DNA from 3 places in the Streptomyces sp. LARHCF249 genome. Region 1 is predicted to be linked to each of the others. Evidence: riboswitches for the same ligand, from Rfam matches in the RefSeq annotation. Region 1 holds a riboswitch; each other region holds the start of a gene.
What was found. Region 1 has a riboswitch for cyclic di-AMP ahead of ACIPUC_RS35435 (M23 family metallopeptidase). Riboswitches for the same ligand answer to the same signal wherever they lie in the genome.

Region 1 (7,444 bases):
AACCGCTGGCAGCGCACACCGCCGGTGGCGCGGCCCTTGCGCGGGTACTGGTCGAAGGGGGTCAGCTTCCCGGACAGCACCGAGTCGTCCAGCGTCCCGTGCGAGCCCGCGACCGTGAACACCATCGCGTCCCGGCCCGGGTCGACGGCCGAGAAGTGGATCACCTTGGCGTTCTCGGAGAGCTTGATGCCCGCCATACCGCCCGCCGGACGGCCCTGCGGGCGCACCTGCGAGGCCGGGTAGCGCAGCAGCTGGGCGTCGTCGGTGAGGAAGACCAGGTCCTCCTCGCCCGTGCGCAGCTCGACCGCGCCGACGATCCGGTCGCCCTCCTTGAGGGTGATGACCTCCAGCTCGTCCTTGTTGGCCGGGTAGTCCGGCACGACGCGCTTGACCACGCCCTGCTCCGTGCCCAGGGCCAGGCCCTGCGAGGCCTCGTCCAGCGAGGTCAGGCAGATCACCTTCTCGTCCGCCTCCAGTCCGGAGAGGAACTCCGAGACCGGGGCGCCGCCCGCCAGGTTCGGCGCGGCGTGCGTGTCCGGCAGCTGCGGCAGGTCGATCACCGAGAGCCGCAGCAGGCGCCCGTACGAGGTGACCACGCCGACCTCGGCCCGGGCCGTCGCCGTGACCTGCGAGACGATCAGGTCGTGCTTGGCGCGGGCGCCGCCCTCCGGCTCGGGCAGCGCTTCGCCGGTCACGGTGCGCGCCAGCAGGCCCGTGGAGGACAGCAGCACGCGGCAGGGGTCGTCGGCGACCTCGAGCGGGACCGCGCCGACCGCCGTGCCCGCCGACTCCAGCAGGACCGTACGGCGCTCGGTGCCGAACTTCTTGGCGACCGCGGCCAGTTCCGTGGAGACCAGCTTGCGCAGCTCGGTGTCGGAGTCCAGGATCCCGGTCAGCTCGTCGATCTCGCCGGTCAGCCGGTCGCGCTCGGACTCCAGCTCGATCCGGTCGAAGCGGGTGAGCCGGCGCAGCGGCGTGTCCAGGATGTACTGGGTCTGGATCTCGCTCAGCGAGAAGTGCTCGATCAGCCGCTCCTTGGCCTGCGCGGAGTTGTCGCTGTCCCGGATGAGCCGGATGACCTCGTCGATGTCGAGGAGCGCCACCAGCAGGCCCTCGACCAGGTGCAGCCGGTCGCGGCGCTTGCCGCGGCGGAACTCGCTGCGCCGCCGGACGACCTCGAAGCGGTGGTCGAGGTAGACCTCCAGCAGCTCCTTGAGGCCGAGCGTGAGCGGCTGCCCGTCCACGAGGGCCACGTTGTTGATGCCGAAGGACTCCTCCATCGGCGTCAGCTTGTACAGCTGCTCGAGCACGGCCTCGGGGTGGAAGCCGTTCTTGATCTCGATGACCAGGCGCAGGCCGTGCGAGCGGTCGGTGAGGTCCTTGACGTCCGCGATGCCCTGGAGCTTCTTCGAGCCGACCAGGTCCTTGATCTTCGCGATGACCTTCTCGGGGCCGACCGTGAAGGGCAGTTCCGTGACGACGAGGCCCTTGCGGCGCGCCGTCACGTTCTCCACCGCCACCGTCGCGCGGATCTTGAAGGTGCCGCGACCGTTCTCGTACGCGTCCTTGATCCCCGAGAGCCCGACGATCCGGCCGCCCGTGGGCAGGTCCGGACCCGGGACGAAGCGCATCAGCGCCTCCAGGTCCGCCTGCGGGTAGCGGATCAGGTGGCGGGCGGCTGCGATGACCTCGCCGAGGTTGTGCGGGGGCATGTTGGTGGCCATGCCGACCGCGATCCCGGACGCGCCGTTGACCAGCAGGTTCGGGTAGGCGGCGGGCAGGGCGACCGGCTCCCGCTCCTGGCCGTCGTAGTTGGCGGTGAAGTCGACGGTGTCCTCGTCGATCGACTCCGTCATCAGCGACGTGGCGTCGGCCATCTTGCACTCGGTGTAACGCATCGCGGCAGGCGGGTCGTCGTTGCCGAGCGAACCGAAGTTGCCGTGGCCGTCGACCAGCGGCAGCCGCATCGAGAAGGGCTGGGCCATGCGCACGAGGGCGTCGTAGATCGACGCGTCGCCGTGCGGGTGGAGCTTGCCCATGACCTCGCCGACGACACGGGCGCACTTCACGTAGCCGCGGTCGGGGCGCAGACCCATCTCGTTCATCTGGTACACGATGCGGCGGTGCACCGGCTTCATGCCGTCGCGGGCATCGGGCAGGGCACGGGAGTAGATCACCGAGTACGCGTACTCGAGGAAGGAGCCCTGCATTTCGTCGACGACGTCGATGTCGAGGATCTTCTCCTCGAAATCCTCCGGCGGCGGGGTCTTCGTGCTGCGGCGGGCCATCGCTGCGCGGCTCCTTAACCAAGAATGGGTGTGCTGGGGGTCTGACGCGGACCATTGTGGCCCGAGGCACCGACAACCCGGACTCCGACCCCAGGGGGTGACCCGGGAACTTATCCGGTCGCCGACGCGCTTGCATACAGTGGCAGGTCTGACGGAAATCTCTGCATCGCGTATCGAAGGGACCACATGCCCATGGGTCACACGGCCACAGCCCAGGCCGGCTCCGGCGGCCTGACAGCGACCGAGCACCGGCTGGCCAACGGCCTGCGCGTGGTGCTCTCCGAGGACCACCTGACCCCGGTCGCCGCGGTCTGCCTCTGGTACGACGTCGGCTCGCGGCACGAAGTCAAGGGGCGTACCGGCCTGGCTCACCTCTTCGAGCACCTGATGTTCCAGGGCTCGGCGAACGTACCGGGCAACGGGCACTTCGAGCTGGTCCAGGGAGCCGGAGGCTCCCTCAACGGCACCACCAGCTTCGAGCGCACCAACTACTTCGAGACGATGCCGACCCACCAGCTGGAGCTCGCGCTGTGGCTGGAGGCGGACCGGATGGGCTCGCTGCTGGCAGCCCTGGACGACGAGTCCATGGAGAACCAGCGCGACGTCGTCAAGAACGAGCGCCGCCAGCGGTACGACAACGTCCCGTACGGCACCGCTTTCGAGAAGCTGACCGCCCTCGCCTACCCCGAGGGCCACCCGTACCACCACACGCCGATCGGCTCCATGGCCGATCTCGACGCCGCGTCCCTGGAGGACGCGCGCGCCTTCTTCCGTACGTACTACGCGCCCAACAACGCGGTGCTGTCGATCGTCGGCGACATCGACCCGGCGCGCACGCTCGCGTGGGTCGAGAAGTACTTCGGCACCATCCCGTCGCACGACGGCAAGCAGCCGCCCCGGGACGGTTCGCTGCCCGACGTCATCGGCCGCGAGCTGCGCGAGGAGGTCGTCGAGGAGGTCCCGGCGCGTGCGCTGATGGCCGCCTACCGGCTCCCGCACGACGGCACGCGCGAGTGCGACGCCGCCGACGTGGCGCTGACCGTCCTGGGCGGCGGCGAGTCCTCGCGGCTCCACAACCGCCTGGTACGCCGCGACCAGACGGCCGTCGCGGCCGGGTTCGGCATGCTGCGGCTGGCCGGGGCGCCCTCGCTGGGCTGGCTGGACGTCAAGACGTCCGGCGGGGTCGAGGTCCCCGACATCGAGGCGGCCGTGGACGAGGAGCTCGCGCGGTTCGCCGCCGAGGGCCCGACGGCCGAGGAGATGGAGCGCGCCCAGGCGCAGCTCGAGCGCGAGTGGCTGGACCGGCTGAGCACGGTCGCGGGCCGGGCCGACGAGCTGTGCCGCTTCGCGGTGCTCTTCGGTGACCCGCAGCTGGCCCTGACCGCCGTGCAGCGCGTCCTCGACGTGACCGCCGAGGAGGTGCAGGCCGTGGCCGCGGCCCGGCTGCGCCCGGACAACCGCGCGGTGCTGGTCTACGAGCCGCTGGCCGGCTCCGACGAGTCCGCCGGCAACGACGACGAGAACGAGGGGGCGGAGCAGTGAGCGACACCGCAGCCGTCACGATGACCTTCCACCCGCGCCCGCAGGCCGGGGAACCGCAGCCGTGGGCCTTCCCGGCCCCCGACCGCTCGGTGCTGTCCAACGGCCTGACCCTGCTGCGCTGCCACCGCCCGGGCCAGCAGGTCATCGCGGTCGAGGTCAACCTCGCCGCCCCGCTGGACGCCGAGCCCGAGGGCCTGGACGGCGTGGCGACCATCATGGCCCGCGCCCTGTCCGAGGGCACCGACAAGCACTCCGCCGAGGAGTTCGCGGCCGAGCTGGAGCGCTGCGGCGCCACCCTGGACGCGCACGCCGACCACCCGGGCCTGCGGGTCTCCCTGGAGGTTCCGGCATCCCGGCTGCCCAAGGCCCTCGGCCTGCTCGCCGAGGCCCTGCGCGCGCCGGCCTTCGCCGACGCAGAGGTCGACCGGCTGGTGCGCAACCGGCTCGACGAGATCCCGCACGAGCTGGCCAACCCGCAGCGCCGCGCCGCCAAGCAGCTCTCCCAGGAGCTCTTTCCGGCCAGCCTGCGCATGTCCCGCCCGCGCCAGGGCACCGAGGAGACGGTCGCCCGGATCGACTCCGTGGCCGTACGCGCCTTCTACGAGGCCCACGTGCGCCCCGCCACGGCCACCGCGGTGGTCGTCGGCGACCTGACCGGCATCGACCTGGACGCGGTCCTGGCCGAGACCCTGGGCACGTGGACGGGCAACACCGCCGAGCCGCTCCCGGTGCCGCCGGTGACCGCCGACGACACCGGCCGCGTGGTCATCGTGGACCGGCCCGGCGCCGTCCAGACGCAGCTGCTGATCGGCCGGATCGGGCCGGACCGGCACGACCGGGTCTGGGCGGCGCAGGTGCTCGGCACGTACTGCCTGGGCGGCACCCTGACGTCCCGCCTGGACAAGGTGCTGCGCGAGGAGAAGGGGTACACGTACGGCGTGCGCGCCTTCGGCCAGGTGCTGCGCTCCACCGCCGACGGCAGGGGCGCCTCCATGCTCGCCATCAGCGGCTCGGTGGACACCCCGAACACCGCCCCGGCGCTGGAGGACCTCTGGAAGGTCCTGCGCACCCTGGCGGAGGGCGGCCTGACCGAGACCGAACGGGACGTGGCGGTGCAGAACTTGGTGGGCGTGGCCCCGCTCAAGTTCGAGACGGCGGCCTCGGTCGCGGGCACCCTGGCCGACCAGGTCGAGCAGGAGCTTCCGGACGACTACCAGGCGCAGTTGTACGCACAGCTCGCCGAAACCGGCACCGTGGAGGCGACGTCGGCGGTCGTGGAGGCCTTCCCCGCGGACCGGCTGGTCACCGTCCTGGTGGGCGACGCGGCGCAGATCGAGGAGCCGGTGCGGGCCTTGGGGATCGGCCCCGTGAGCGTCGTCACCAACTGACGGCCGCCGCGCGGCCAACTGACCGCACGACAAGGGGCCCTGGCGGGCTTGTCCGCCAGGGCCCCTTTTGTCCGTTTAGTGGAGAGGTTGCTTTTATGTGGTGTGGCGTACGCAACAAAAGGGCGTGTCTGTTTGGCGATTGACTGATGATCCGCCTAGCGTCACCCGTGCTGTCCGTCAGTTGTACCCGCCGCATCCGCGGCACCGGACAGCGATCGCCGAGTCCCCGTCAGGCGCGAGCCTGGGGAGCCGGGGACCCACATCAGTCCCTGGGGTGAATCGGACCGCCTCGCAAGAGGAGGCCCGTAGGAGACCTTCCTGCTCCGAACCCGTCAGCTAACCCGGTAGGCGAGAGGGAAGGAAAGGATCAGCCCCTTCATGGCGTTTGGCAGTCGTGCCGCCGGTAAGCACCGTGGTTCCAGTCGTCTGAGCCGCAAGACCGCCGGCTACGCCGGCATAGCCGCCCTCGCCACCACTGGTGTCGTCGGCTCCCTCGCCGCCCCGGCCTTCGCCGCGGACAACGGCAACACCCACTCCGCCCCGGACAACGCGCTCGGCGCGGTCGTCGTCTCCGACGACCTCGCGGGTGACATCGAGGACCAGGCCGAGTCCCAGCGGCGTGCCGCCGAGCACGCCGCCGCCAAGGCCCAGGCCGAGGCGGACGCGAAGCAGCGGGCCGCCGAGGCCAAGCGCCTCGCCGAGGCCAAGGCGAAGGCCGAGCGCGAGGCCGCCGAGCGCGCCGCCCGCGAGGAGGAGCGCAAGCGCCTCAACACCTTCGTCTCCCCGCTCGACAGCTCGTACGTCAGCACGCAGTACAAGGCGGGCGGCGGCATGTGGTCCTCCGGCAGCCACACCGGCATCGACTTCCACGCCGCCTCCGGCACCTCCGTGCGCGCGGTGGGCGTCGGCGTCGTGGTCGAGGCCGGCTGGGGCGGCGCCTACGGCAACAACGTCGTGATCAAGCACAACGACGGTACGTACACCCAGTACGGCCACCTGTCCTCGCTGCGCGTCTCCGTCGGCCAGCAGGTCACCCCCGGCCAGCAGATCGGCCTCTCGGGCTCCACGGGCAACTCCAGCGGCCCGCACCTGCACTTCGAGGCCCGCACCGGCGCCGACTACGGCTCGGACATCGACCCGATCGCGTACCTGCGCTCGCACGGCGTCAGCCTCTGACCGCGCCCCACCGCTTCACCGAAGGCCCCGGCTCCCCGAGCCGGGGCCTTCGTGCTGCTGCGCCGGAAACATGTTTGTCATTTCCGGCCGCTCTCGGAAATTATCGTGTGTTGCAATAGAGTCGCAGCACGCGCAGGCACGGCTTGTATGTGTGCGGCCTGATGGCGTGGCAGTCGAAATCGGAAATAGCGGAGGTCCGGTCTTGCGTATTCCCGCGCACGCGGTATGCACAGCGATCCGCGACGACATCGTCTCCGGGGTCTTCGAGCCGGGCGGCAGGCTGACCGAGGAGGTACTGGCCCGCCGGTACGGGGTCTCGCGGGTCCCCGTGCGCGAGGCGCTGCGGACCCTGGAGTCCGAGGGGTTCGTGACCACGCGGCGCCACGCGGGCGCCTGTGTGGCCGAGCCGACCGAGCAGGAGGCCGCCGACCTCCTCGAGCTGCGGATGCTGCTGGAGCCCCTGGCGGCGGCCAGGGCGGCCCGGCGGCGTACCGAGGCCCACCTCAAGGTGCTGCGCGGGCTGGTCAGGCTGGGCCAGGAGCGGGCCAGGCGGGGCCAGGGCGAGGACCTGCGCTCCCTGGGCGGCTGGTTCCACGAGACCCTCGCGCAGGCCTCCGGGAGCCCGGGCCTGATCGCGCTGCTCACGCAGATGCGGCACAAGCTGGCGTGGATGTACGTGGTGGAGGCGCCGGCCCGGCCGGTGGACTCCTGGGCGGAGCACGGGGCGATCGTGGACGCGGTGGCGCGGGGGGACGCGGAGCGGGCGCGGGCGCTGGCGTCCCTCCACGCCGACCGGGCGGCGGGCGCGCACCGGCCGCGGGCGCGGGCGGCCGTGAGCACTTCGCAACCTGCCGTAAACATGTCGAGCGGCCGTCATTAACAGGGCGCGTATACAAAGGGACGGCAGGAGCGGTATTCGTGCGCCGCGGCTGCCGATTTTCGCAATCAGCTCGGCCCGGGTGGCCTGAATTCGGTGCGCCGAATTCCTGTGAGCCGAATTCCCCTGCGTACACGCGAAAGCCGCGGCGCCCCGGATGGCGGGGGCCGCGG
Region 2 (7,444 bases), on a different contig from region 1:
GCGGTCGGCCTTGTCGACGCCGTCCCAGACGTTGGAGTACCAGGGGCGGTCGGAGCCGGCCCGGCCGGTCCGGTGCCGCTCGGCCGCCGCCTGGGCCCCGGGGTCGGTCATGATGTAGCCGATCTCCCCCGGGCGCAGGAAGTGCAGGTGCTTGCGCGCCTGCTGCTCCGCATAGGCGTCGTCCTGCCAGCGGGCCTTCTCGTCGCGGAGCCGCTCCAGGCGCTCCCGCGCGGCGGCCGCGGCCCGCTGCTGCTCCGCGATCTCCGAACGCTGGGAGACGTACTGGCGCATCGGATACGCGAGGGCGACGACCAGGGTACAGAGGACGAGCACCAGGAGCGCGGCCCGGCCGGTCAGCCGGCTGCGGCGGACCTGGCGGCGCGACTGCGAGCGGTAGACATGGGCGGCGGTCCGCTCGCCGAGCTGCTTGAGCCTGGTCGCGGTGGAGAAGGTGGAGAACCGATCCCGGTTCCCGGCCATTGGTCCGCCTCCCCTGTGCACGCACTACGCAATACGTCCCCGCACACGGTACGGGACCGAGTGCGGGGACGTACGGAGGCAAGAGCGTGATTAGCCCTTGAAGCGCGGGAAGGCGCTGCGGCCCGCGTACACCGCGGCGTCGTCGAGGATCTCCTCGATGCGCAGCAGCTGGTTGTACTTGGCGACACGGTCCGAGCGGGCCGGGGCGCCGGTCTTGATCTGACCGCAGTTCACGGCGACCGCGAGGTCGGCGATGGTGACGTCCTCGGTCTCGCCGGAGCGGTGCGACATCATGCACTTGAAGCCGTTGCGCTGGGCCATCTCGACGGCGTCGAGGGTCTCGGTCAGCGAACCGATCTGGTTCACCTTCACGAGCAGGGCGTTCGCGGAGCCCTCCTCGATGCCGCGGGCCAGGCGCTCCGGGTTGGTGACGAAGAGGTCGTCGCCGACGATCTGGACCTTGGAGCCCAGCTTGTCGGTGAGGGTCTTCCAGCCGGCCCAGTCGTCCTCGTACAGCGGGTCCTCGATGGAGACCATCGGGTACGCGGAGACGAGCTCCTCGTAGTACTCGGTCATCTCGGCGGCCGAGCGGGACTGGCCCTCGAACTCGTACTTGCCGTCCTTGTAGAACTCGGACGCGGCGACGTCGAGCGCGAGCGCGATGTCCTTGCCCGGGGTGTAGCCGGCCTGCTTGATGGCCTCGACGATGAGGTCGAGCGCGGCGCGGTTGGACTCCAGGTTCGGGGCGAAGCCGCCCTCGTCGCCCAGCCCGGTGGAGAGGCCCTTGGTGTGCAGGACCTTCTTGAGGGTGTGGTAGACCTCGGCACCCCAGCGCAGCGCCTCGGAGAAGGACTCCGCGCCGATCGGGGCGATCATGAACTCCTGGATGTCCACGTTGGAGTCGGCGTGCGACCCGCCGTTGAGGATGTTCATCATCGGAACGGGCAGCAGGTGCGCGTTCGGGCCGCCGAGGTAGCGGAAGAGCGGGAGGTCCGAGGCCTCGGACGCGGCGTGCGCGACGGCGAGGGAGACGCCGAGGATGGCGTTGGCGCCGAGCGAGCCCTTGTTGTCGGTGGCGTCCAGGTCGAACATGGCCTGGTCGATCAGGCGCTGCTCGGTGGCGTCGTAGCCGACGAGCTCCGGGCCGATCTGCTCGATGACGGCGAGGACGGCCTTCTCGACACCCTTGCCGAAGTAACGGTCGGGGTCACCGTCACGGAGCTCGATGGCCTCGAATGCACCGGTGGAGGCGCCGGACGGAACTGCAGCACGGCCGGTGCTGCCATCGTCGAGGCCCACCTCGACCTCGACCGTGGGGTTGCCTCGGGAGTCCAGGATTTCCCGGGCTACGACGACGTCGATGGACGGCACGAGCATCTCCTTCTGGGATGTGACGCTGGGTGTGCGGTGGCATCAGGCCGTGGGATGGCCTTGCCGACTAGAGCCTAACCGGCTCGGGGCTCTCGATCGGCCGACCGCCCGGCCCCTGGGACGAAAAAGGGCCCGAATACCCCTCTTCCAGGACATACGGCTGTTGGTCATCGCCGTTCTGCCGGCGCACACGCCACCGCCCGGCGCGTGGGGGGATACGCGCCGGGCGGTGGGGCTGTTACGCGTGGTGCGCGCTGCCGCGGCTATTGCCGCAGTGTTCAGCTGAGCTTCAGCTTCTGACCCGGGAAGATCAGGTCGGCGTCCGAGACGATGTCCTTGTTCAGCTCGAACAGCTTCTGCCAGCCGCCCTGGACGCCGTTGGCCTCGGCGATGGTGCCCAGGGTGTCACCGGACTTGACCTCGTACGAGCCGTTGCCGGTCTTCGGGGCCGGGGCCTCGGAGCGCTCGGAACGGGTGGTCGGAGCCTCGGAGCGCTTCGTCTCCTTCTTCGGCTCGGCCTTCTTCGGCTGGGTCTTCTTGGGCTCGGTCTTCTTCTCCTGCTTCGGGGCGGTCTCGGTCGAGCCGCCGCCGGTGTAGGAGGAGTTCGACAGACCCTTGCCGCAGTGCGGCCAGGCGCCCTTGCCCTGGCCCTTGAGGACCTTCTCCGCGACGGCTATCTGCTGGGCCTTCGAGGCCTGGTTGGCCTGCGCGGCGTACGTCTTGCCGCCGAACGCGGCCCAGGTGGAGGACGAGAACTGCAGGCCGCCGTAGTAGCCGTTGCCCGTGTTGATGGCCCAGTTGCCGCCGGACTCGCACTGCGCGACCTTGTCCCACTCGGACGCGGTGGCGGCGCTGGCGGTGCCCGCGGCCATCAGGGGGGCGGCGACGGCGACACCGGCGACACCGGCGAGCGTGACGATGCGGGCGGCCTTGGAGGCGCGGCGGTGCTTGCCCTTGCCGGAAAGCAGCATGGAGATTCTCCTCACCGACGCCTACGAGGTGAGCTGTCGGGTTCGGGCGAGTGAGTTGCCCGGCCGTGCGACCTAGCGCACGTCTTAACCCCTAGCCGGTGGCGTGACCGTCTCTCAACGGCCGCTCCCGGCACCTACCTTGGTTCCCCCGCTCCTGCCTTCGGCGCTTGACGCGACGACTGTTCCCCCCGTCCGCCGGCAGGATTCGGCGATGCGGTCGAAGGAGCCCGCGGTGGCGGGCGACTCAGAAGGTAGACAGGTCCCTCCCCGATGTTCAACGAGCCCCATCGGGGAGAAACAGCCCCTACTTGCGCCCTTCGTACGGGTATTTGCGCAGGTGAGGACGGGGTTCGCGGAAGCCCCCGGGCGGGACACGCCAGTTGACCGGAAGAGACACATGTCTCACTTACAGAAAACGGACAATCAACTCTTTCCGGCCGCCCGAACTGCCCTTATTCGGCAGTTAGATCCAGGTTCTGGCCGGGCTTGATCAGATTGGCATCCTTGCCGATGACCTGCTCATTGGCCGCGTAGAGCGCGTTCCAGCCGCCCTCGAGTCCCTTGGCGTCCGCGATGGCGATCAGGCTGTCGCCCTCCTTGACGGTGTACGTGGGCTCCGACGCGGCATCAGGTGCGGTCGGCGCCTCGGCGGCCGGCGCACCGCGGTGCTTGCCGCTGCCCTCGGGGGCCGGTGCGGCCGGTGCGGTGGGTGCGGTGGGGTCGGCCGAGGCGTCCGGGACACCCGGAGTCGCCGGCGCCGTCGGGTCTGCCGGGGTCACGGGGGCGCCCGGGGTCACGGGGGGCTGGCCCGGGGTGGCCGGCGGGGCGACCGGCGGCGCCGTGGTCTCACCCGGGCTGACGGGGGTGGTCGGCGCGGTCGGGTCCACCGGGGCCGGAGCCGTGGAGGGGTCGTCCGGCGAGGGCATGACGGGCAGTCCGAGGGAGGGCGCGAGCGGGCTGTCGGGGAGCGTGAACGACGGGGTGCCGGAGGGGCTCGGCGCGGGGTGCGTCGGAGCGCCGAAGTCCGTGGACGGCTTGCCGGGCCCGGTGGTGGGCACGGTGTCGTCCGGGCGGGAGGGCGCGGTCGGGGTCACGGAGCCGCCGGGCAGGCCCGGGTCGACCGCGGCTGCGGCGCCCTGCCCGTCCAGCCCGGCCGAAGCCGCGCACAGCGGCCAGGCCTGCGGGCCCTGGGAGGCCAGTACGCGCTCGGCCACGGCGATCTGCTGGGAACGGCTCGCCAGGTCGGCCCGCTCGGCGAAGTCGAGGCCACCCGCGTTCTTCCACTGCTCCTGGGTGAACTGCAGGCCGCCGTACTGTCCGCTGCCGAAGTTGGCGCTCCAGGCGCCACCGCTCTCGCACTCGGCGACCTTGTCCCACGTGGACGTGTCGGCCGCACTCGCGCCGGTGGCGGCGAGCAGCGGCAGGGCCAGCGCGGAGCCGGTGACTCCGGCAGTGACGACTATCGCGGGCACCTGACGGGGGCGTCTGTGGCGGCCGTTCCCGGAACGCATGAGGCTGCACCTTTCGCATAACGGCTGGATAACGGCAGAACCTAGCGGCCTTCGAACGGTTGTCACAACTCCGGTCGGCAACTGACTTCCGGTCAGTTGCCCTTCAGATGTTTCGGGGTGTGAAGCGCACGGGAAGGGTGCGCAGGCCACGCATGATCAGTCCGCCGCGCCAGCGCAGCTCCTCGGGCGGAACAGCGAGTTCCAGATCTGGCAGACGCGTGAGCAAAGTCGCAAGCGCGGTCTGTCCTTCAAGTCGCGCGAGCGGAGCACCCAGGCAGTAGTGGATGCCGTGGCCGTACCCGAGGTGCTGGTTGTCGGCCCGGGAGAGGTCGAGGGTGTCCGGCTCGGCGAACCGCCCGGGGTCGCGGTCGGCGGCCGCGAGGACGACCAGGACCGGATCCCCGGCCGCGACCGACTGCCCGCCGAGGGTCAGCGGCTCGGTGGCGAACCGCCAGGTGGCCAGCTCCACCGGGCCGTCGTAGCGCAGCAGTTCCTCGACGCCGGTCTCCAGCAGGCCGCTCTCGCCGGCCGCGAGGGAGGCCTGGAGGCGCTCGCGTTCGCCGGGGTTCATGAAGAGGGAGTGGACGCCGTTGCCGATGAGGTTGACGGTGGTTTCGAAACCGGCGAAAAGCAGGATGAAAGCCATGGCCGTGGCCTCGGCCTCCGTCAGATGGTCGCCGTGGTCACTCGCCCGGATCAGATCGGAAATGAGGTCATTGCCCAGATCATCCCGCTTGCGGTGGATGAGTTCCCCGAGATACGTCCGCATCTGCTTCACGGAACGGGCGACCCCGCCGCGCGGACCGCCGCCGTGGCGGATCATCATCCCGGCCCAGTCGCGGAAGTCGTCCTGGTCCTCGCGCGGTACGCCGAGCATCTCGCAGATGGCGTAGATGGGGAGCGGGAAGGCGAACTCGTGGATGAGGTCCGCCTCCCCCTTCGCCGCGAACTGGTCGATGAGGTGGTCGGTCAGCTCCTGCACCCGCGGTGTGAACTCGGCGACCCTGCGCGGGGTGAACGCCTTCGACACCAGCCGCCGCAGCCGGGTGTGGTCCGGCGGGTCGATGTTGAGCAGGTGCGTCATCAGCTCCGCCTTGCGCTCCCCCGGGATCCCGGTCTTGCCCTTGGCGTGCGCGGGCTCGGCGTGGTGCGCCGGATTCTTGCTGAGCCGCTGGTCGGCGAGGGCCTGGCGGGCGTCGGCGTACCGGGTGACCAGCCAGGCCTCGACCCCGCTGGGGAGCTTGGTGCGGTGCACCGGGGAGTGCTCGCGCAGCCAGGCGTAGGCCGGATAGGGATCGGTCGCGAACTCCCAGTCGAACAGGGTCGGTCCCGTGGGGGAAGGGGAGGCCGAGGGGGTGTCTGCGGAGGCTGCGGGGATCTGCTCGTGCACCCGATGACCGTATCCCGACTCCCGGACCCCATCCGATATGGGTGCTTCGTCGCGGCTGTCCGTAGATCCGCTGTCACTTGACCTCGACTTCCCCGACACTCCTACTTTCGGTTTTGTGGATGTGAGGATCTTGAAAAGCAGTTTCGCGGTGGTGGAGAGACGGGCCGAGCACGCGGTCAAGTTCTTCTACTCCCACCTCTTCTGGCACAACCCCAACGTCCGTGAGCTCTTCCCGGCCTCCTTCGAGGACATGGAGCGGCAGCGGGACCGGCTCTTCGCCGCGCTCACCCACGTGATCGCCCACCTGGAGAACGACAGCCTCGTCCCCTATCTCCGCGACCTGGGCCGCGACCACCGCAAGTTCCGGGCCGGGCCCGAGCACTACGCGGCCGTGGGCACCAGCCTGCTCGCCGCCCTCGCCGAGACCTCCGGCGAGGCCTGGACCCCGCAGGTGGAGAAGGCCTGGGCCGAGGCGTACCAGGTGATCGCCGACGCGATGCTGGCCGGCGCCGCCTCGAGCGAGGACCCGCCCTGGTGGGACGCGGAGGTCGTACGCCACCTCCAGTACGGGCAGGACATCGGCGTGCTGACCCTGAGGCCGCACGCCCCCTTCCCCTATCTGCCCGGCCAGTACACGAGCGTGAGCAGCGAGCGGGTCCCGACGACCTGGCGCACGTACTCCGTCGGCAACGCCCCCCGCCCCGACGGCACCCTGGACCTGCACGTCAGCCGGATCGAGCGGGGGCGGCTGAGCACCGCCCTGGTCCGCGACGTGCAGCCGGGCGAGACGCTGCGGCTCGGTGCGGCGGGCGGGCAGCTGACCTTCCGCCACGCGGACCGCCCGGCCAGCCTGATCGCCGCCGGGACCGGCTGGGCGCCGGTCCGGGCCATCCTGGAGGACCTCGCGGAGCACCCTCCCGATCAGGACGTACGGCTCTTCGTGGTCGCGCGGGACGCCGCGTACCTCTACGACCGCGCGCTCATCGACGAGTACGCCGCCGCCTGCCCCTGGCTCGCCGTCACCTACATCACGCCGGCCCCCGGGCAGCACCGCAACCAGGCCACCGACCGGCTGGCCACCGCGCTCGGCAACCGGGGCCTGTGGCCCGACCAGGACGTCTACCTCAGCGGACCGCCGCTGTTCATCGAGGAGACCGCCTTCCTCCTGGAGGAGCTGGGCGCCCACCCCGGCCGGATCTTCCACGACTCCGTACCGGCCGCCGGCAAGGGGCACGGCCCGAACGGCCGCCCGCTGGGCTTCGGGGAGTGGTTCCTGAACCGCCCCGCGCCGCACTGGCACAACCCCTCGGGCCGATCGCCGAGGGGCTGACGGGTTCAGTACTGCTGCTGGGGGCTACTCGCCGACGCCCTCGGCGGCCCGGATCGCGTCCCGGTAGACGCGGGCCGCCGCGCGCAGCGCGGTCTCGGGGTCGATCCCCGCCGCCTCGGCGCGCGCCGCCAGCTCCAGCAGCTCGTACCCGATGCCCTCACCGGGGGGCAGCTCCACGGCCACACCGCCCGTACGGACCCGCCCGGCGAGCTTGGCCGCGAGCGCGAGCCCCGGCTGGCCCAGCGGAATCCCGTCCGTGACGGATTCCCGGCGCTTCTCGACCGCCTTGGTGCGCTGCCAGTGGGCACTGACGTCCTCCGGGGTCTCGGCCTTCTCGTCGCCGAAGACGTGCGGGTGCCGGTGGATCAGCTTCTCGACGAGGGTCGCGGCC
Region 3 (7,444 bases), on a different contig from region 1:
CGAAGGCTTCGGGCCGCAGGGCACGCAGCCGCGGACGCAGGGGACGCGGGGGACGGGAGCCGGTCAAGGCGCCTCCTGGGAGGATGGGGTCGGGACGGTCGTCGGTCTACGACCTTCCCAACGCGCACATGCCCCCAAGGATTCCGCTTGCGGCCCTCGTCCCCCCTCTGCGGCGCCCGTTACAGCGGCAGCAGGTCCGGCCGCTTCGCCTCGACGTGGTCGCCGGAGGACTCTCCGCGCAGCCGCCGCCCGATCCAGGGCACCAGGTGCTCGCGGGCCCACTGGATGTTGTCCCGGGTCACGTCCACCGAGCCGCGCGGCCGCTGCGGGGGCCACGGCTGGTCGGGGTCGGCGGGCACCTCCAGTCCGAGCACCTGCGCCGCGCGCAGCGCCACCCGCGTGTGCCCCTCGGGCGACAGGTGCAGCCGGTCGGCGTCCCAGGCCCGCCGGTCCTGTACGGACTTCAGCGACCAGAGGTCGAGCACCGGGCAGTCGTAGCGGTCGGCGATGGCGCGCACGTGCGCGCTGTACGTCGCCACCTTGCCGCGGAGGTGCTTGAGGACGGGCACGCCCCGGGTGTCGAAGCCGGTGGTGATCATGACCAGGCCGACGGCCCCGGTGAGGTCGGCGACGGCGGCCTCGAACCGCTCCGCCACGTCGTCGGGGTCGGTGCCGGGCCGGATGATGTCGTTGCCCCCCGCGCAGAAGGTCACGAGGTCCGGGGCGAGCTCCTTGGCCCGCGGGACCTGCTCGGCCACGATCTGGTCGAGGAGCCGGCCGCGCACGGCCAGGTTCGCGTACCGGAAGTCGTGTTCGTCACGCTGGTCGGCCAGGAGCACGGCGAGCCGGTCCGCCCAGCCGAGATAAGAATCCCCGGGTCCCGGGTCCCCCACGCCCTCGGTGAAGCTGTCCCCGATCGCCGCGTACGAGCCGATGGTCTTGAGTGTCGTCGTCGTCGCTGCCACAAAGCGACATCCTTCACCCGCGCACACGACCTACGCCAACGTAAGCAGGGGTTGACGGACCGTGATCTATACCACGCGAGGGATAAGGAATAAGTACACGCCAGGCCGGGACCCCCCTCGGGCCCCGGCCTGACGTGTGTTCGCGCTCCGACGGCGGCTGCCGTCAGATGGTGACGCCCTTCGAGCGGAGGTAGTTCACCGGGCTGATGTCCGAGCCGTAGGACTGGGTCGTGCGGATCTCGAAGTGGAGGTGCGGGCCGGTGGAGTTGCCGGTGGAGCCGGAGAGGCCGAGGCGCTGGCCGGCGGTGACGCTCTGGCCCACCGAGACCGACAGCGAGGAGAGGTGGGCGTACTGCGAGTAGTTGCCGTCCGCGTGCCTGACGATGACCTCGTTGCCGTACGCGCCGGCCCAGCCGGCCGAGACCACGGTGCCCGCGCCGACGGCCTTGACCGTGGTGCCGGAGCTGGCGATGAAGTCGACGCCGGTGTGGTAACCCGAGGACCACATGGCGCCCGCGACCTTGTACTGGGTGGAGATCCCACCGCTGACCGGGGCCACGAATCCGGCGCCGCTGGGAGCCTTCGCCTCGGTGGAGGAGCCGCTGCTCTGCGGCTTCTGCTTCGGCTGCGGGGCGGGGGCCGGGGCGTCCTGTTCGCCGGAGGAGCCCTCGCCGGCGGAGGGAGAACCGGTCGAGGACCGCTCGGCCGGAGCCGGAGCCGGGGCGGGGGCCGGGGCCGCCTTGGCCTTCGCGCCGAGGGTCAGCTTCAGGCCCGGGTGGATCAGGGAGGGGTTGGTGCCGACGGCCTCGCGGTTGTCGGCGTACAGCCGCTCCCAGCCGCCGTCGAGGTGGCGCTCCGCGGCGATCTTGGAGAGGTAGTCGCCGGGCACGACCGTGTACACGGTCGGCGCGGCCTCCACGGCGGCGGGAGCGGCCTGGAGCGAGAGCGGGAGCTGCGGGGCCACGGCGGGGGCCGTGGCCGGAGCGGCGGCCGGAGCGGTGGCCGCGCCGGCGCCGGCGGCACCCATCAGGGGCAGCGCGAGAGCCGCACCACCGGTGCCGGCGACGGCGAGACCACGGGAAAGCGAACGGGACTTGGGACGGCGGTGCTTACCCTTTGCAGGCATGGCGAATTCCTCTCCGTCGCCTGCGAGGTGAGCTGTCGGGTTCGGACTGGAGATGTCCGGCCGTACATGAACGGAACATATACGACTTCACCCCTAGCCGTTCCGGAGGAAAGATCCGGAACAGCGGCTTACCTGGTTCCCCCGCTCCTGCCGCGCGCGTGAATAGTCGGGTGCGGTTTCCGGGAGGCGGCAGGATTAGGCGGTCCACCCGGATCGATCGCGAAGGTAATCGAGTCAGGCCGTAGGGAACAAGCCATGAATTCCCCAAAGGAATCACCGGGATGAGGGTCCGACGGAATTCCGGTCACCCTCTGTCCATTCCACGCCGTCAACAACCGCCCCGGCCGGGCCATTCGGCTTTCGCGATCAGGCACTCACGGTCACCGTATGATCTGGCTCACGGGGCCGCGTCCGATCTCGCCGCCGGATATGGCAAGTTGGAGCCAACCAGCTCAATTCGGACAGATGTCCCACCACGAACCGGAGGAGTTCCTTTGACCCAGCGGATACAGGAGCCGGAACTGTCCGGAGTGCGCAATTTCCGCGATGTGGGCGGATTGCCGACTTCTGACGGACGACAGGTCAGGCCGGGACGACTGTTCCGAAGCGGACATCTGGCACATGCCACCGAAACCGATGCAGAGTTCCTCGCATCACTCGGGCTCCACACCGTCTTCGACTTCCGCAACGGCGCCGACCACGCCCTGGAGGGGCCGGACGTCGAACTGCCCGGCGTGCGGAACGTCAACATCCCGCTCTCGGACCCGGCCGACGGCCGGGAGTTCTGGAAGTTGGTCCGCGACGGCGGCCTCGACCAGCTCCGCTCGATCCTGGGCGACGGCAAGGCCGCGGCCCGGATGTCGCAGTCGTACCGCACGATCATCCGGCACCGCACCGCCGAGCACAGCCGGCTGGTGCACGCCCTCGCCGAGGACAGCGTCCCCGCCCTGCTGCACTGCGCGGCCGGCAAGGACCGGGCGGGCCTGTCGATCGCCGTCGTCCTGCTGGCGCTGGGCGTCGAGCGCGAGGCGATCGTGGTGGACTACCTGGAGTCGAACGCCCCGCACCGCCGCTACCGGGTGCGCCGCAGCAGCCAGGCGCAGGAGGCCCGCTCCCCCGAGGTGATGGAGCTCCTCGCCCCGCTCTTCGACGCCCGCGCCGAGTACCTGACCGCGGCCTTCGACACCATCGACGAGGCCTGGGGCGGAGTGGACCGCTACCTGGCGCAGGGCCTCGGGCTCACCCCCCAGGCCCTCGACCGCCTGCGCGGGCAGCTGCTCGACTGAGGCCGAGCGGTCCCCGGGAAGCGGGGCACGTCTCCGCGCCCGCTTCCCAGAGACCGCTTGGTGCCGCAGTGACCCGGCAGGCCGTCACCGGTTGCCGACGGCCTGCTTCACCAGGGTCCTGCCGAACTCCCACATCAGCCCCGAGCCGCCGTGCGCCTCGTCCATGACCTCGCGGAAGGCGCCGACGAACCGGTCGACGTCCCGCTCGTCCACGATCAGCGGCGGGATGAGCTTGATCACTTCCAGGTGGTCTCCGGACACCTGGGTGAGGATCCGGTGCTTCTGCAGCAGCGGCACCACGACCATCTGCGCGAAGAGCCCCTTGCGGGCCGCCTGGAGCACGGCCCACCGGCTGCGCAGCCCCAGCGAGGACGGCCGGCCGAACTCGATGCCGATCATCAGCCCGCGCCCGCGCACCTCGTGCAGCAGCTCGTACTCGTCCACCAGGGCCGCGAGCCGCCCGCGCAGCAGATCGCCCGTGGCCCGGGCATTGGCGACGACCTCCTCGTCCTCCATGACCGACAGCACGGCCAGCCCGGCCGCCATCGCCTGGGCGTTGGAGCCGAAGCTCGCGGAGTGCACGAGGACCCGGTCCATGGACGAGTAGACCCGTCTGAAGATCCAGTCCTTGCCCAGGGTCGCGCCGACCGGCACGTAGCCGCCCGAGAGCGCCTTGGCCACGCACACCAGGTCCGGCTCCACGCCCGGCTCATGCTGGTACGCGTAGAAGTCCCCGGTCCGTCCCAGGCCGGTCTGCACCTCGTCCGCGATCAGCAGCGCCTTGTGGCGGCGCAGCAGTTCCTGCGCGGCGGGCAGGAACCCGGGCGGGGCGGCGAGCACCCCCTTGCCCTGGATCGGCTCGACGACGAAGGCCGCCACGTCCCCCTTGCGGAGTTCCCGCTCCAGGGCGCCCAGATCCCCGAGGGGGATCTTCGTGTCGGGCAGCAGCGGTGCGAAGCCGTCCCGGAAGCCGTCCTCCCCGTTCACCGAGAGCGAGCCGGCCGTGAGCCCGTGGAAGGCGTGGTCGCAGTAGAGGATCCTGGGCCGTCCGGTGGCGTACCGGGCGAACTTCAGGGCCGTCTCCACCGCCTCGGTGCCGCTGTTGCCGAAGAAGACGCGGTCCAGGTGCGGGCTGTACGAGAGCAGCTTCTCGGCCAGCAGCCCGGGCAGCGGCTGGCAGTCGAAGCGGGTGAGGTCGGCGAGCTGGGCGTCCAGGACGTCGTGCAGGGCGCGGCGGACCACCGGGTGGTGCCGGCCCAGGCCCATGACGCCGAACCCGGCCAGCATGTCGAGGTAGTCGTTGCCCTCGGCGTCCCAGAAATGGGCTCCCTCGGCCCGCTCGTAGACCTTGTCGAAGCCGATGGTGTGCAGCATCCGCGGCAGTTGGTGGTTGAGGTGCCTGGCGTGCAGCTCGTACCGCTCCCCGCCGCGCTCGGCCAGCAGGGCGCCGAGGTCGAAGCCCTTGCCCCGGCCGCCCCCGTCCCGTGGCTGCGCTGTCACGCCGGTCCTCGCGAGGACTCCCGGTTCCCGCCGATCGTCTCCCGGGCCGCCCGCAGGGACTCCTTGAGGGAGCCCATGGTGGCGAGGACGGCGGTGGGCTCGTAACCGCAGTGCGCCATGCAGTTCGCGCAGCGCGGGTCCTTGCCGCGGCCGTACTTGCTCCAGTCGGTGTCGTTGATCAGTTCCCGGTACGTCGGCACGTAGCCGTCGCTCATCAGGTAGCAGGGGCGCTGCCAGCCGAAGAGGGAGTAATTCGGAATGGCCCAGGCCGTGCAGGGGAAATCGGCCTTTCCTTCCAGGAAGTCCAGGAAGAGCGGCGAGTGGTTGAGCCGCCAGCGCCTGCGGTTGCCGCCCGCGAAGGCCTTCCTGAAGAGTTCCCGGGTCTGTTCGACGCCCAGGAAATGCTCCTGGTCAGGGGCCTTTTCGTAGGCGTAGGCGGGCGAGATCATCATCTCGTCCACCTGGAGGTCGTCATTGAGGTAGTTGAGCACCTCGATGATCGTCTGCGGGGTGTCGGTGTTGAAGAAGGTGGAGTTGGTGGTCACCCGGAACCCGCGCCTCTTCGCCTCCTTGATGGCCGCGACGGCCTCGTCGAAGACGCCTTCCTTGGCCACCGACTCGTCGTGCCGTTCGCGCAGTCCGTCGATGTGCACGGCGAAGGCGAAATACGGGGACGGGGTGAACTTCTCGATCTTCTTGCGCAGCAGCATCGCGTTGGTGCAGAGGAATACATACTTCCGCTTCGCTACCAACTGGCGCACGATCTCGTCGATCTGCGGGTGCATCAAGGGCTCACCGCCCGCGATGGACACCATGGGCGCGCCCGACTCCAGCACGGCGCCGACCGCCTGGGCGACGGGCATGCGCTGCTTGAGCACCCCGGCCGGATGCTGGATCTTTCCGCACCCCTCACAGGCCAGGTTGCAGGCGTAAAGCGGTTCCAGCTCGACGATCAGCGGGAACTTCTCACGCTTGCGGAGCTTCTGTTCGAGCAAATACGTCCCGACCCTGATGGTCTGGCGCAGCGGCATGGCCATCTGGCTCACCTCCTGGGGAGCAGCAAAGAACGGTGCCAGTCATAAAACGCGGGCAGTACGGCACGCAGTACGCGGAAGGCCGATATTCCACCGCGGACCGTGCCGATACGGACGAGCTCATGCTCCGGAGCGTCCACGATCACCCGGACGGCCGCAACCGGGCGTCCGTCCTGCGAGGAGCGGCCCTCGCCGCGGGTGGCGGCCCACAGGGTGGCCGCGGACTCCATGTCGACCGCGACGGCGCCGGTGGCGCGCAGCTGCGCACGCTCCTGGCCGCGGACGACGTGGTCGGATCCGGTCAGTACGCCGGTGTGTACGGTCCGGCCGGGGGCGGCCCGGGCCAGTGCCTCGGCGAGCAGGAGGGTCCCGGTACAGACGACCACCCCGTGCGGGTCCCGGGTCTCCTCGGCGACCACCAGGTCGCCCGGGTGCATGCCGGGAACCAGCCCCGCGCAGAATCCGGTCGCGAGGACGGCCGCCCGCTCCATGCCCGGCCGCTCCAGCGCCCGGCCGACGGACCGCTCGGCGGCGCGCGGGCCCATGCCGGTCCGGAGCAGGGCGTGGTCCCCGCGACCCGCGCTGCGCAGCGCGGTCTGCTCGATGCGCAGTGCGCAGGCCACCAGCAGCGGGACGGGGTGCGCCGCTCTGTCCCCCCGGGCGGCGGACATCAGGATGCCCCGGCGGGCGCGAACGGTTCCCCGTGCAGGTAGCGGCCGAGTGCGGTGAGCGGGAACACCTGCCGGTACAGGTGGTAGTTGATGGAGAAGTCCCAGGGGAAGCCGGTACCCGTGAAGTAGGGCTCGTCCCAGGAGCCGTCCGCCTCCTGGGTCCGCACCAGATAGGCGATGCCCCGCTCGACGGCCTTGCCGTCCCGCTCGCCCGCCGACAGCAGGGCCATCAGCGCCCACGCCGTCTGCGAGGCGGTGGAGGCGCCCCTTCCGGCCCATGACCGGTCCTTGTAGGAGCGCTGGTCCTCGCCCCAGCCGCCGTCCTCGTTCTGTACGGATTCCAGCCAGCGCACGGCCCGCCGGATCGCGGGATGCGCCGGAGCGATGCCGGCGGCGGTGAGGGCCGGAACCACCGACCCGGTGCCGTAGACGTAGTTGGTGCCCCAGCGGCCGAACCAGGCTCCGTCGGGCTCCTGTTCCGCGAGCAGCCAGGCGATGCCGCGCCGGGTCCGCGCATCACCCGCCTTGCCCTCGAAGGCGAGCATCTCCACCACGTGGGCGGTGACGTCGGCCGAGGGCGGGTCGATGACCTCGCCGAAGTCGCAGAAGGGCAGCCGGTTCGGAAAGGGGCTGGTGTTGTCGGCGTCGAAGGCGCCCCACGCGCCGTTCTTCGACTGCATGCCCAGGTTCCAGGACACCCCGCGGGCGATGGCCGCCTCGACCCGGGCCGGGTCGGGGTGCCTGATGCGGCGCAGCGCGAGGACGACCTCGGCGGTGTCGTCGATGTCGGGGTAGGTGTCGTTGTGGAACTCGAACGCCCAGCCGCCGGGGGCGAGTCCGGGCCGCCGTACCGCCCAGTCCC

Region 2: another riboswitch for cyclic di-AMP. It lies ahead of ACIPUC_RS29000 (transglycosylase family protein); the one in region 1 lies ahead of ACIPUC_RS35435 (M23 family metallopeptidase).
Region 3: another riboswitch for cyclic di-AMP. It lies ahead of ACIPUC_RS17045 (M23 family metallopeptidase); the one in region 1 lies ahead of ACIPUC_RS35435 (M23 family metallopeptidase).

The regions. Positions count from the first base shown of each region.
Region 1 is NZ_JBIXJQ010000020.1:35,685-43,128, reverse strand. Features, by position in the region: gene ACIPUC_RS35450 (DNA gyrase/topoisomerase IV subunit A) at 1-2,288, opposite strand, end outside; gene ACIPUC_RS35445 (M16 family metallopeptidase) at 2,475-3,830, shown strand; gene ACIPUC_RS35440 (M16 family metallopeptidase) at 3,851-5,218, shown strand; cyclic di-AMP (ydaO/yuaA leader) riboswitch at 5,425-5,584, shown strand; gene ACIPUC_RS35435 (M23 family metallopeptidase) at 5,597-6,394, shown strand; gene ACIPUC_RS35430 (GntR family transcriptional regulator) at 6,597-7,274, shown strand.
Region 2 is NZ_JBIXJQ010000011.1:191,463-198,906, reverse strand. Features, by position in the region: gene ACIPUC_RS29010 (FtsB family cell division protein) at 1-480, opposite strand, end outside; gene eno (phosphopyruvate hydratase) at 571-1,857, opposite strand; gene ACIPUC_RS29000 (transglycosylase family protein) at 2,130-2,822, opposite strand; cyclic di-AMP (ydaO/yuaA leader) riboswitch at 2,826-2,998, opposite strand; gene ACIPUC_RS28995 (transglycosylase family protein) at 3,275-4,333, opposite strand; gene ACIPUC_RS28990 (cytochrome P450 family protein) at 4,437-5,723, opposite strand; gene ACIPUC_RS28985 (globin domain-containing protein) at 5,845-7,053, shown strand; gene ACIPUC_RS28980 (nucleoside triphosphate pyrophosphohydrolase) at 7,078-7,444, opposite strand, start outside.
Region 3 is NZ_JBIXJQ010000005.1:467,884-475,327, reverse strand. Features, by position in the region: gene ACIPUC_RS17055 (MBL fold metallo-hydrolase) at 1-67, opposite strand, end outside; gene ACIPUC_RS17050 (SGNH/GDSL hydrolase family protein) at 180-965, opposite strand; gene ACIPUC_RS17045 (M23 family metallopeptidase) at 1,129-2,091, opposite strand; cyclic di-AMP (ydaO/yuaA leader) riboswitch at 2,094-2,270, opposite strand; gene ACIPUC_RS17040 (tyrosine-protein phosphatase) at 2,586-3,377, shown strand; gene ACIPUC_RS17035 (aspartate aminotransferase family protein) at 3,462-4,877, opposite strand; gene hpnH (adenosyl-hopene transferase HpnH) at 4,874-5,914, opposite strand; gene ACIPUC_RS17025 (phosphorylase family protein) at 5,920-6,582, opposite strand; gene shc (squalene--hopene cyclase) at 6,582-7,444, opposite strand, start outside.